2 regions of the Paenibacillus sp. FSL R5-0810 genome follow, and region 2 is predicted to be linked to the other one. Evidence: a T-box and tRNA genes for the amino acid it is inferred to sense, from the RefSeq annotation. Region 2 holds a T-box; the other holds one or more tRNA genes.
The links. The T-box of region 2 lies ahead of MKX76_RS15350 (arginine--tRNA ligase). A T-box ahead of a tRNA ligase gene usually reads a tRNA of that ligase, here a tRNA-Arg.
Positions count from the first base shown of each region.

Region 1: it has a tRNA-Arg gene. The T-box ahead of MKX76_RS15350 (arginine--tRNA ligase) is inferred to sense a tRNA for this amino acid. The anticodon was not compared.

Region 1 covers NZ_JBBOCF010000001.1:4,914,511-4,920,661, reverse strand. The annotation lists gene MKX76_RS21800 (PdaC/SigV domain-containing protein) at 1-216, shown strand, start outside; gene MKX76_RS21795 (hypothetical protein) at 512-958, opposite strand; gene clpP (ATP-dependent Clp endopeptidase proteolytic subunit ClpP) at 1,098-1,694, opposite strand; tRNA gene MKX76_RS21785 (tRNA-Arg) at 1,859-1,933, opposite strand; gene MKX76_RS21780 (sugar-binding transcriptional regulator) at 2,197-3,240, shown strand; gene gap (type I glyceraldehyde-3-phosphate dehydrogenase) at 3,359-4,363, shown strand; gene MKX76_RS21770 (phosphoglycerate kinase) at 4,558-5,739, shown strand; gene tpiA (triose-phosphate isomerase) at 5,823-6,151, shown strand, end outside.
Region 2 covers NZ_JBBOCF010000001.1:3,384,189-3,390,339, forward strand. The annotation lists gene MKX76_RS15335 (hypothetical protein) at 1-726, opposite strand, end outside; tRNA gene MKX76_RS15340 (tRNA-Arg) at 1,087-1,160, shown strand; gene MKX76_RS15345 (EamA family transporter) at 1,340-1,768, shown strand; T-box leader at 1,824-2,050, shown strand; gene MKX76_RS15350 (arginine--tRNA ligase) at 2,116-3,981, shown strand; gene MKX76_RS15355 (hypothetical protein) at 4,123-4,566, opposite strand; gene MKX76_RS15360 (S66 family peptidase) at 4,820-5,833, opposite strand.

The DNA of each region.
Region 1 (6,151 bases), 1.5 Mb from region 2:
ATCGACCTGAAGGGCAAGAAGAAGAAGCTCGACAACCGCGTCTTGAGCGAGTTGAAGAAGGGCGGGGGCTACCTTGGCGGATTCGAAGGAGTTCCGGAAGATGCGGAATTCTATCTGAAGGATAACGCCGTGGTCCTGTACTTCCAGCTGTATGAATACACGGCTTATGCCTACGGCTTCCCTGAATTTGAATTGAAGCTGAAGGAATGGAAATAAGGATGGGAACCGCAGGTTCTGAACCATGGGATAACTGAATCCTAGGGGGCGCGAGGCCTGTGACCGTTTGATACACTGTGATGTAAAGATGCAACAATGTGCCGGAATACAAAAAGAAATCCCTTGGATCGCAGCCTGAGGTTAACTTCAGGCCTAGCGGCCAAGGGATTTTTGTATGCGTAGGGCATGGCGGAGGGGTCTGCATCACAGTTGGGTATAGCTAATCAGACGGATATGGGCATTCACAAGCTCATGAACCAATTACGAATCCATCCTGAAGGGATCCGATGGAATCTCATGTTGCTTGTTGAGGATCCCTCCGTCTGAAGCGGGAATGTCCAATTCCGTAACCAATTATACCGGCTCCCCAACCAACGGCCGCATGGACAAGAGGATAAACCGTCTCCTCCGAGTGACCGGTGTAGTGGACGAGCCCGTAAAGGGGGACGGCGTAGAGAAGGACGAATGGAATGAGAACGACGTAGAGCTTCAGCAAGTAGCCGACGACCATGAAGAACACGCCGACGAGCCAATAAGCCGAGAACCAGCGGGGGTAGAATGTCTGATTGGTATACCCCATCACAAAACCGGAGAACAGAAGCAGAAGGACAAGAACAATGGAGGCAACTCCATGAATTGCATGCGGATCGGCGCCGGAAACGGCACGCTCCAGGTTCATGATCAGAAACGGAAGATGGACGAGCACGAGCATGAAAACAAAGGATATTTTAGAGCCGATCATAAGGACCTCCCTGTATATTAGGAATCAACAATGCAATTATACCAGAAATAACCATTGGGGTTGGTCACTATGTTCTATACAGACATAAGAAAAAAGGCATGCACCTTTACGTGTGCATGCCTTTTGCATGTATTGCTTCTTATAGTCCTTGCGAAGGCGTCTTCTCCAACACTTGGTCGACGAGACCGTATTCTTTGGCTTCTTCAGCCGTCATGAAGTAGTCGCGGTCGGTATCCTTCTCGATCCGCTCCAGCGGTTGGCCGGTGCGCTCGGCAAGAATACGGTTCAGCTTGTCGCGCATCTTCAGAATGCGGCGTGCCCGGATTTCGATATCCGTTGCTTGACCTTGTGCGCCGCCAAGCGGCTGGTGAATCATGATTTCGCTGTTCGGCAGCGCGTAGCGCTTGCCCTTAGCGCCTGCATTCAGCAGGAATGCACCCATGGAGGCGGCCATACCGACACAGATGGTCGAGACGTCCGGCTTGATGAATTGCATCGTATCGAATATTGCCATCCCCGCGGTGATCGAACCGCCAGGGCTATTGATGTAAAGGTGAATATCCTTCTCCGGATCCTCTGCCGACAAGAACAGCATTTGGGCAATGATGGAATTGGCGACCACGTCATTGACGTCGGAGCCGAGGAAGATTATGCGGTCTTTCAGCAATCTGGAATAGATGTCGTATGCCCGCTCGCCGCGGTTGCTTTGTTCAACGACCATAGGTATAAAACTCACGTGAAAAACCTCCTCATTAAGTGCATCACTAATAAATACTGTTACCGTATTACCCACATGATAAACAATTTTAATCAAAAAGTCAAAGATAGTCAAACTATTGGGCAAAAAAAAGAGCCGTCATGGGCACTTTCGGGTAATTCATATATGAGAAAATTTAAAGATGGCGCGCCCGCGAGGAATCGAACCTCGATCTCAGGCTCCGGAGGCCTACGTCATATCCATTGGACCACGGGCGCATATAAAAAATCAGCAACGAAGATGATTATACCCTATCTAATAGAAAAACACAAGAGCGGATAAAACATTGTTTTGATATATAGAGAGGTTTCGATTTGGCCATAATGTATAAGAATGATGGTTGCAGAGAAATATACGTTCGGACACTTGCAACCTGCATCATTATTGGTTAGAATAGGGGTGGGACTTAAAAGGTTATCCTGGGACATTTTACGTCCAACCGATAGAAGAGCCGAGACGAAAGTTTGCAGGAGTGGAATGCATGCGTAACCTATTAGAAATACAAGAGCAGCTTCTGCCCGATTTGATGGACACCTTTAAACGAAGGTACACGATCCTCCATCAGATCAAGCTGTCCGGGCTGGTCGGCCGACGAACGCTGGCGTCATCCTTATCGATGACGGAACGGGTTCTGCGGGCTGAAACCGATCTTCTGAAAGCGCAGGGACTGATCGAGATTGAGACGCTCGGTATGCGGATCAGCCATGCAGGACTGTGTCTGCTCGAAGAACTGGAGCCGCTCATGAAGGATTTGTTCGGGCTGGTCGAGCTTGAGGAGAAGATCAAGAAGGCCTACGGACTCCGCAAGGTTGTCGTCATTCCCGGTGACAGTGAATCCTCTCCGGAAGTGAAGCGCGAGCTCGGACGTGCCGGAGCAAGAACACTGCTAAGCTTCGTCGAGAACGGCGATACGATCGCCGTCACGGGTGGATCCACGCTCGCCGAAGTCGCGGAGCAGATGTCACCGCTTGCGGCAGGGCCTCTGAAAGGCACATGGTTTGTGCCCGCACGCGGCGGTCTCGGAGAGAGCATGGAAATTCAGGCCAACACGATTGCTTCCAAGATGGCAAAGCGCGTGGGTGCCGAATATCGTCTGCTGCACGTGCCTGATCTCCTTAGCGAGGATGCCTATCAATCCCTAGTGCAGGATCAGCACATCCAGGAGATTGTGGATGTCATCCGACGTTCCCGGATCATTATCCACGGGATCGGCGACGCGATGGAAATGGCCAGAAGACGCAAGCTGGACGAGGACTCGATCCGCAGCCTCCAGCAGGATGGGGCGATTGCCGAATCCTTCGGATACTACTTCAGCGAGGAAGGCGCGGTTGTCCACAAGATGCTGACTCTCGGGCTCCGGCTGGAGGACATCATGCAGACGGAGACGATCATTGGCATTGCCGGCGGCCGAAGCAAAGGCAAAGCGATTCATGCCGTGCTGAAATTCGGGCACGAGGATATCCTCGTTACGGATGAGGCGGCTGCGCTGGAGGTAGAGAAGGAGATCGATGCAGCGGCATCGTAACCTTAAGGTCCGGCAAGCATACAGGTGCAAGGCCTCGTTATTCTTTATCCCGTTGTCTTGATCGGCTTAACGGTCGGTCTTGAATATATTAATTTTACAAATATGGAGGGAACTACTCATGGTTAAAGTAGGTATTAACGGTTTTGGACGTATTGGACGCAACGTGTTCCGTGCTGCGCTGAACAACAGCGAAGTAGAAATCGTTGCAATCAACGATTTGACGGACGTAAGCACGCTGGCTCACCTTTTGAAATATGACACGACTCACGGAAGACTGAATGCAACCGTTGAAGCTAAAGAAGGCGCACTGGTTGTAAACGGCCGTGAGATCAAAGTATTTGCTGAGCGCAACCCTGAAGCATTGCCTTGGGCTGAGTACGGCGTAGAAATCGTTGTTGAGTCCACGGGTATCTTCACAGCGAAAGAGAAAGCTTCCGCTCACCTGAAAGGCGGCGCTAAGAAAGTTATTATCTCCGCTCCAGCTACGGACGAGGATATCACTATCGTTATGGGCGTTAACGAAGAGAAATACGATGCTGCTAACCACACCATCATCTCCAACGCTTCTTGTACAACCAACTGCTTGGCTCCATTCGCTAAAGTTCTCGACGAGAAGTTCGGCATCGTGAAAGGTATGATGACTACCGTTCACTCCTACACGAACGACCAGCAAGTGCTTGACCTTCCGCACAAAGACCTGCGTCGTGCTCGTGCAGCTGCAGAGAACATCATTCCTTCCACAACAGGTGCTGCTAAAGCGGTTAGCCTGGTTCTGCCGCAATTGAAAGGCAAGCTGAACGGTATGGCAATGCGCGTACCTACGAAGAACGTTTCCGTAACGGACCTCGTTGTTGAGCTGTCCAAGAACGTTACGCAAGAAGAAGTTAACGCAGCGCTGAAAGCAGCTGCTGAGGGTCCATTGAAAGGCATCCTGAACTACTCCGACGAGCCGCTCGTATCGAGCGACTACAATGGCGATCCTGCTTCTTCCACGATCGACGCGCTCTCCACAATGGTTGTTGGCGACAACATGGTTAAAGTTGTTTCCTGGTATGACAACGAGTGGGGCTATTCCAACCGTGTCGTTGACCTCGCTGCTTACATCGCAAGCAAAGGTCTGTAATTGATCCAGCCAACCAATCGAAGAGGAGTTCCGTTTACGGGCCTCCTCTTTGGTTCATGGTTTTAACCTGTTTTCATGCCAGAGTACTGGGAAGTAGCGAGAGAAGCCGGCTCTGGCGGGCGATTAGAGAGAGAAACGAGAGCAGCGGCATGCTGCCCGGCGAGGGAGAACATTTTGTTAGGAGGAACGTGGAGATGAACAAGAAAAGTGTGCGTGACGTAGAAGTAAGCGGCAAACGGGTGTTTGTCCGCGTCGATTTCAATGTACCGCTCGAAGATGGTAAAATTACAGACGACACTCGGATTCGCGAAACTTTGCCGACGATTCAATATTTGGTGGAGCGGGGCGCCAAGGTCATCCTGGCGAGCCATTTGGGCCGTCCGAAAGGCGAGGTTGTCGAATCGCTGCGTCTGAATCCTGCGAGCGAGCGTCTGTCCGAGCTGCTGGGCAAGCCGGTAGCAAAAGCGGACGAAGCTGTAGGGGAAGCGGTAAAAGCGCAGGTCGAAAAGCTGCAAAACGGCGACGTGCTGGTGCTTGAAAATGTTCGTTTTTATCCAGGTGAAGAGAAGAATGATCCGGAGCTGGCGAAGCAGTTCGCAGAGCTTGCCGATCTGTTCGTGAACGACGCGTTTGGCGCAGCACACCGTGCGCATGCATCTACTGAAGGTATTGCTCATCATCTTCCAGCCGTATCCGGCCTCTTGATGGAGAAGGAGCTGTCCGTTCTCGGCAAAGCCCTCTCGAATCCGGATCGTCCGTTCACGGCGATTATCGGCGGCTCGAAGGTTAAGGACAAAATCGATGTCATCGACAACCTGCTGAACATTGCCGACAACGTGATCATCGGCGGCGGATTGACGTATACCTTCCTCAAGGCGCAAGGGCATGAAATCGGCCAATCTCTGCTTGATAAAGAGAAGCTGGATGCCGCGCTCGGATTCATCGAGAAAGCGAAGCAGCTCGGCAAGAATTTCTACCTGCCTGAAGATATCGTCGTTACCGACGAATTCAGCGCAAATGCCAACACCAAGATTGTCAATATCGATGGTATTCCGGCTGATTGGGAAGGCATTGACATCGGACCGAAGACTCGTGCCAAATATGCTGAAGTCATTAAAAACTCCAAGCTGGTTGTATGGAACGGACCTATGGGCGTATTCGAAATCGAACCATTCAGCCATGGTACCCGTGCAGTGGCACAGGCATGTGCAGAAACGGAAGCCTACACGGTGATCGGCGGCGGGGATTCCGCAGCAGCTGCTGAGAAATTCGGACTCGCTGACAAGATGGACCATATTTCCACCGGCGGCGGTGCGTCTCTTGAGTTCATGGAAGGCAAAGCACTTCCTGGTGTTGTGGCACTGAACGATAAATAAAGATATAGATCAATGATTTTGGATAGCTAATGTGGAAGAAGCTTGAACCCCGGCTCACCGGGGGGAATAAAGGAGTGAACTGTGTGAGAACACCTATCATAGCTGGCAACTGGAAAATGTTTAAGACGGTTCCGGAAGCAAAGGCTTTTTTCGAAGAGATTAAAGGCAAAGCGGAAGTAGAAGGCGTGGAAAGCGTGATCTGCGCACCGTTTACGAATCTTCCGGCTTTGGTGGAAGCAGCCAAAGGAACGAACATCAAGATCGGCGCGCAAAACCTCCATTTTGAAGATAACGGCGCATTTACAGGCGAAATCAGCGGTTTGATGCTGAAGGACCTGGGCGTTGATTATGTCATTATCGGACATTCCGAGCGCCGCCAATACTTTGCAGAAACCGATGAGATCGTGAACAA
Region 2 (6,151 bases):
GAACCCTTTTAAACTCTCCGACACGATGTCGTGCAATGCTGCCGCCCAAATATCGAGCGTAGACTCATCCTCGTCGAGCATGGACTCGTAATCCAAGGTTCCGTAAATGGCCATAATGAACTGCGACCATAATTCCTGAGCGAAATAAAACAGCGTCGGCTCGTGAACCTCTGTCTGATCGGCAACGCGTTCCAATATTTTCGTTATTGCAGGCGGGAATTCCGATGGATCGAGCGGTACCGAGTCAATCTCGATTTCGACGGCCTCCTGTCCTCTCTTAAGCGTTACGCTCCCTTCCATGCCACGTCTGCGCAGCGTCTGCAGCACGCGGAATTGGAGCAGAGGATGAAGCGGGGTCTCGCTAAGCCAATCCGCTAGAGCCGCATCGATTTCCGGACGGTCCAGATAGGCCAGCTGTTCAAGCGCAAGGATCGTCTGCTCGGTCAAAGGTCCGTTCATGACCGAAGCAAGAAGTTTATCCGCATATCCTGCATCCTGTGCTACCTTATCGTTAACCATCTGGCGGGTCATTTCCGCTTCGTCCGGATCGTCGATCTCCTCGGTATCGGCATCATTCTCACGGGGCACGGCTGCTTCGGGGAAGGCTGCCTCCAGCCATTCCAGAAGGGCCCGCCATTCCTCATAGTTCCGCTCATTCTGTCCGCTGCATTGCAGCAGAAACCGCAGCACCTCCATCGCTTCGCCGTACCGTTCATTCTCGAGCATAACCGTTAGCTGAATCTGATAATAATCCAGCGTCTTCGGAAACAGGATGATGTTCTTATCCTCTTGTTCGGGGGAGTAAGAGTCCTTGATAAGGACACCTCCTTTCTAGTCCTGTTTTTAATATTCGTTGATTATAGCATATGTACCGCCAAGATTAAAAAAGCGCGGGTTCCATGGGTTCCTTCTCTTACTTAGAGGGATCGGGATCACCGATCAAGTAAAGAGCAACCGTATTTTATCAATATAACCCCGGATTGCCTAGTCATAATCTAATCGCATCAAAAATCTTCTATTCTCAAAAATATATAGTTGAAATATTCCAGAGCATATGATAATATATTTTTTGCTTGAAAAAAATGTGTCCCAGTAGCTCAGCTGGATAGAGCAACGGCCTTCTAAGCCGTCGGTCAGGGGTTCGAATCCCTTCTGGGACGTAAAGATAACACCGCCTTAGGGCGGTGTTTTTGCGTTCCTTGGGATCCTTTTTGCGTTCCATGGGATACCCAAATTAAAAAATAATGGCTTTTTCCCAATAACCCTATACTATAAAAAAAGAATCCCTGTCAGATTCGAAAGTGATGCCAAGCTACATACATAAAAGAGGAGGATGCGTATGCCTTTGTGGCTTATATACGCGCTGCTGTCTGCCGTAGCCGCTGCGCTCGTGGCCATCTTCGGCAAGATCGGCCTGCAGAACATCGACGCGAATTCCGCAACCGCTATACGATCGGTCATCATGGCTTTGTTCTTGCTCGGGGTCATAGCGGTTCAGGGGAAATTCTCGCAGCTCGGCGATATTCTAACGCAAAAAAAGGCGCTCAGCTTCATTGTGCTCAGCGGGATCGCCGGTGCCTTATCATGGCTGTTCTACTTCCTGGCACTGAAGTACGGCAAAGTATCGCAGGTAGGGCCGATCGATAAATTGAGCGTCGTGATGGCGGTCATTCTTGCTTTTGTTTTTCTGGGTGAGAAAATCTCCTGGATCAACGCAGCCGGCGTTGCTCTGATTGCTGTCGGCGCGCTGCTGGTTGCGGTGAAATAAAAATCGTATTGCTTTTCGAAGCAGATTGGTTATAATATGGAAAACTCGATCATTTTGAAGTTCTGTGATTGGGAGAGTAGCTGCACGCGCTTCAGTCCAAGCGAGCCGGGACAGGTGGGAACCGGTACGAAGCCGCCAGTGAAACGGGCCCAGGAGACGGTTATCCGAAACTTTCAGTAGGGTGACCCGGCTTACACCGTTATCGTAGCAAAGGGGTCAGCCTTCCAATTTCAGGGGTTGACAACAAGAGTGGTACCGCGAGCATAAGTCCTCGTCTCTTAGGAGACGCGGACTTTTTTTATTTTTTCAGACATGGTTGTCACTGTTAAAAGGGGGATTTCACCATTATGTTAAGTCACTTTATCATTGAAAGCCTGGAACAAGCCGTAAACAAGGTGTGCCAAAGCTTCGGCACGAAGCTGCCGGATTCCGTACAGGTCCGTATCGAGCAGCCTGCCAGCATGGAGCATGGAGATTATGCGACCAACATCGCCATGCAGCTTGCCAAAGTTTTGCGCAAGGCACCCATTGAAATCGCCGGGCTGATTCAGCAGGAGCTTCAGCAGCATGAGCCATTCCTCGAGCTTATAGCTTCCGTTGAGGTAGCGGCACCAGGCTTTCTGAATCTCCGCATCCGCTGGGAGGCGTGGGCGGGATTGCGTTTCGAGCTGCCGGCTGCCCCGGATGAAAAAATCGTCATTGAACACACATCCATCAACCCGAATAAATCGGCACACATCGGCCATCTGCGAAATTCTTGTATCGGCGACACGCTGGTCAGATTGATGAGAAGGCTCGGTTATGAAGTCGAGGTCCATAACTATATCGACGATCTGGGGAATCAGCTGGCAGATACGGTCGTCGGTCTTCTTCATACTCCGCTCACACAAGAGCATGCCCGGTTCGGGGATTATTGCTGGGATGTATACTCTGCCACCAATCGGGCTTATACGCAGGATCCTTCGCTCGTGCAGCATCGAACCGAAGTGCTTCACGCTCTGGAGGAAGGACACCAGAACTTGGCGTGGATCGGACTCCTCGTGGCGGAGCGGATCGTTAAAGAGCATTTGGAGGAGATGAAGCAGTTCGGCATCGAGTATGATCTGTTGGTGTGGGAGAGCAGCATCGTAAGAGAGGGCTTCTGGGATTATGCATTCGAGCTGCTGAAGAATACGCCGCTGTTCCAGCAGGAAACCGAGGGCAGGCTGGCTGGATGCTGGGTGCTGAAGCAATCCGGCGGCGAAGACGCTGCGGGAAATCCGGAGGCCGAGCACAGCATGGATAAGGTGCTTGTCCGCTCCAACGGCATTTTGACCTACACGGCCAAGGACATCGCGTACCACTTGTGGAAATACGGGGTTTTGGCCAAGGATTTTGCCTACAAAAAATTTACGGAGCATGTGTGGACAACAAGCGCTGACGGCGAGCAGCAGCCGTTCGGCAAAGCCACTATGGTAATCAATGTTATTGATTACAGGCAGCAATATCCGCAGGCGATGGTCAAGCAGGCGCTCGAAAGCCTGGGGTTCGTCAAGGAAGCGGAGAAGCTCCGTCATGTGAGTTACTGGGTCGTTTCCCTCAGTCCGTCGGCTGCTGCTGACCTAGGGATTGATACGAGTGACGGCAAGGCCTCCTACGCGATGTCCGGGCGTCAAGGGATCGGTATTAAAATTACGGAGCTCATCGGACAGGTGGAGAAGGTCATTGAGGAGACCCGCTCGGATAAAAACGGACTGTCCAGCCGCGAAATCGCGATCGCCTCCATCCGTTACTATCTGCTTCGCTTTGCACTTCAGACCGAGGTCGTATTTGATCTGAAGCAGGCAACCGAAATATCCGGCAATACGGGGGTATACCTGCTCTATTCCTATGCACGCGCCCTGAGCGTCCTGAATAAAGCGAAGGCATCCGGTGTGGAGCCAGTAAGACCTGTACATTTTCCTGCCATGGAAAAAGCCGAGCACGCCTTGCTGAGACACATCAGCACTTGGCAGGACACCCTCGTCACGGCCGGACGCGAGCTGTCTCCAAGCGCCATTTGCAACTTCACTTACGAGCTGTGCTCATGGTTTAACAATTTTTATTCGGCATGCCCGATCCTGAAGGCGGAGGAGGAGGTCCTCCAATTCCGTGTATGGCTGACCTCGGTGTTTAAAGAGACGCTGGGCGATGCGCTGGACGTCCTCGGGCTGCCTACGCCAAGCCGGATGTAAAATCGCATGCAGAGCATCCGCCCGCTCTCCTTCTTCCTAGAAACTTGCCTGGTAAACGCTTAGGCTTTTAGGTTCTAAAGGACCAGGAATCAGTCCTCAAAAAATAGCCGCCATCCCGATGGATGACGGCTATTTTCCCTTCTATTGCAGCCCTCTAACCGTAAGCTTAACCTGAATCTTCCCGCCTGTCAGAGGTTCTTCTTGAATGGTCCAATTAACAGCGAGCGTATCCTTCAAACGGCCCAGCTGATCCTCCGTCAGCTGCAGCTGATCTATGATCCCTTCGCCTACGCGAAAGTCGGATTCGGAGCTGATGCCAAACGCTTCCTCCAGCCATATTTTCAAGCCGTTCCGCGTATTAAATGTAATTCTGTAGCCTTCCTGAACAGCCTTCTCCAGATCCTCCCCATGCTCCTCGGCGTAGGAGAACAATTCATCGTAATGGAAATGGCCGGTTTGGGCCGTCCCGAACCGTTCAACCTCCCGTGAACGAACGGCATCCAAGAGATCGGCGGATGACATTCCTGAATTTTTGGCATGCTCCAATAGAATGGCGGTGTTTTGCGATATTTTCGTAAGCTGCATAGTAAATTAAGGCCTCCTCAAGGATGAAAAAAAATCATTTTCTACTATTATAAGACTCGCAATGATGTGAGACGGGGAAGCTTCGCAAGATATAAACTAAACGTTCCATCGCTTATGTACTTGCTAAAGGACTTAATCTCATAATACCCCAGCTTTCTGCAAAAATGAACCGATTCCTACCGCAAAAAGGTTAAGCCATTCTCCCGATTCCCAGTACCGTCTAAACAAAGCGGTTATGATCCGTCTGTCAACCTCATCGAAACGTCTGAACGACCATCCCTTTGCCGTCCTTTACATCCACCTCGGCATATGCCCCATTGATCAATGTCATCTGCGGCGGAACGTGTCCGCAGTCCATATCATAAACGATGGGAACGCCAAGCTCCTCGGCAAGGTCTTGGTATACATCCTCCGCCTCGTAATTCTCGATGGCACGATTGGCAGCGCTTCTGCCGAACAGAATGCCGGAGCAGTTCGCGAACCAGCCGGCAAGCTTCATCTGAACAAGCGATCTGCGTAAATCGGTCGTGGATAGCTCGCAGTTCTCGAAGTACCAGAGGATGGGTTCATTTCCGATGAACTGCTGTTGAAAACTCGTCACGTCGCCGTAGGGAGTGCCGATCAGATGGCGGATCACATCGATGCAGCCCCCAAGCAGTCGTCCCTTCATTTGGGCAGGAGCGCCTGTGACGGATTTCCACTCCGTCGGCTCCGTCAAATGGTAGATCCATGGAGTCGGGTTGTCATGCTGCCATTCCTTCTGATAGCTTTCGGAAGATTGCTGGGCGACGGATCCGCCTCTGGACGTTGACAGCACGGTTTGCCATCGTGAAGTCGTCGGGTCGGTTTGCTCCCCGCGCAGGTCAATGAGATTCGTGCCATGCGCAGTGGCGATGCCTCTTACCAACGTGAGTGCCAGTAGGAGCACACTCGTGTCCGAGTAGCCGAGAATCCATTTTGGGCTTACTTGGTCAAATTCGATATGCTCCAGGATTTCGATCAATAGCTCCCCGCCCCATGGAGGAATGATGAGATCGATCGCTTCATTCTGAAGCATCGCATTCAGCTCTTGTGCCCGAATACGCGCAGGAGCCGACTTAGCCTTTTCCTGTGTCCAGACAGTATCTCCAACAATCGTGCGAAATCCCCTCGACTCCATCCGGTTGATCGCTTGCCTCAATAAACCATGCAATTCGGCCTCTACGCCCGATGACGGAGCGGGTATGCCGATGGTCGCCCCTTCCTGCAAGAACGGATAATGGATCATTGGTTATCTTCCCCTCTCATACGTATCGCTTCCTGCCTACAAGCCTTCTCGGTTGTACAGACTTCAGATGCCTTCTTCCGATTATATACTAATCTTAACATCTAGAGCGTACCAGAAGGGAGCGGCCTTTCGGCCGACCGCGAAGTCATCCTCCCGAAGCGGATGCTTCGACGCCCCCCTAACTGGGGTTCTCATCCTCATGGAACGCAAAAACACCGCCATTAAGGCGGTGTTATCTTTACGTCCCAGAAGGGATGCGGCCTTTCAGGCCGACTGCGAAGTCATCCTCCCGAAGCGGATGCTCCGACGCCCCCCTAA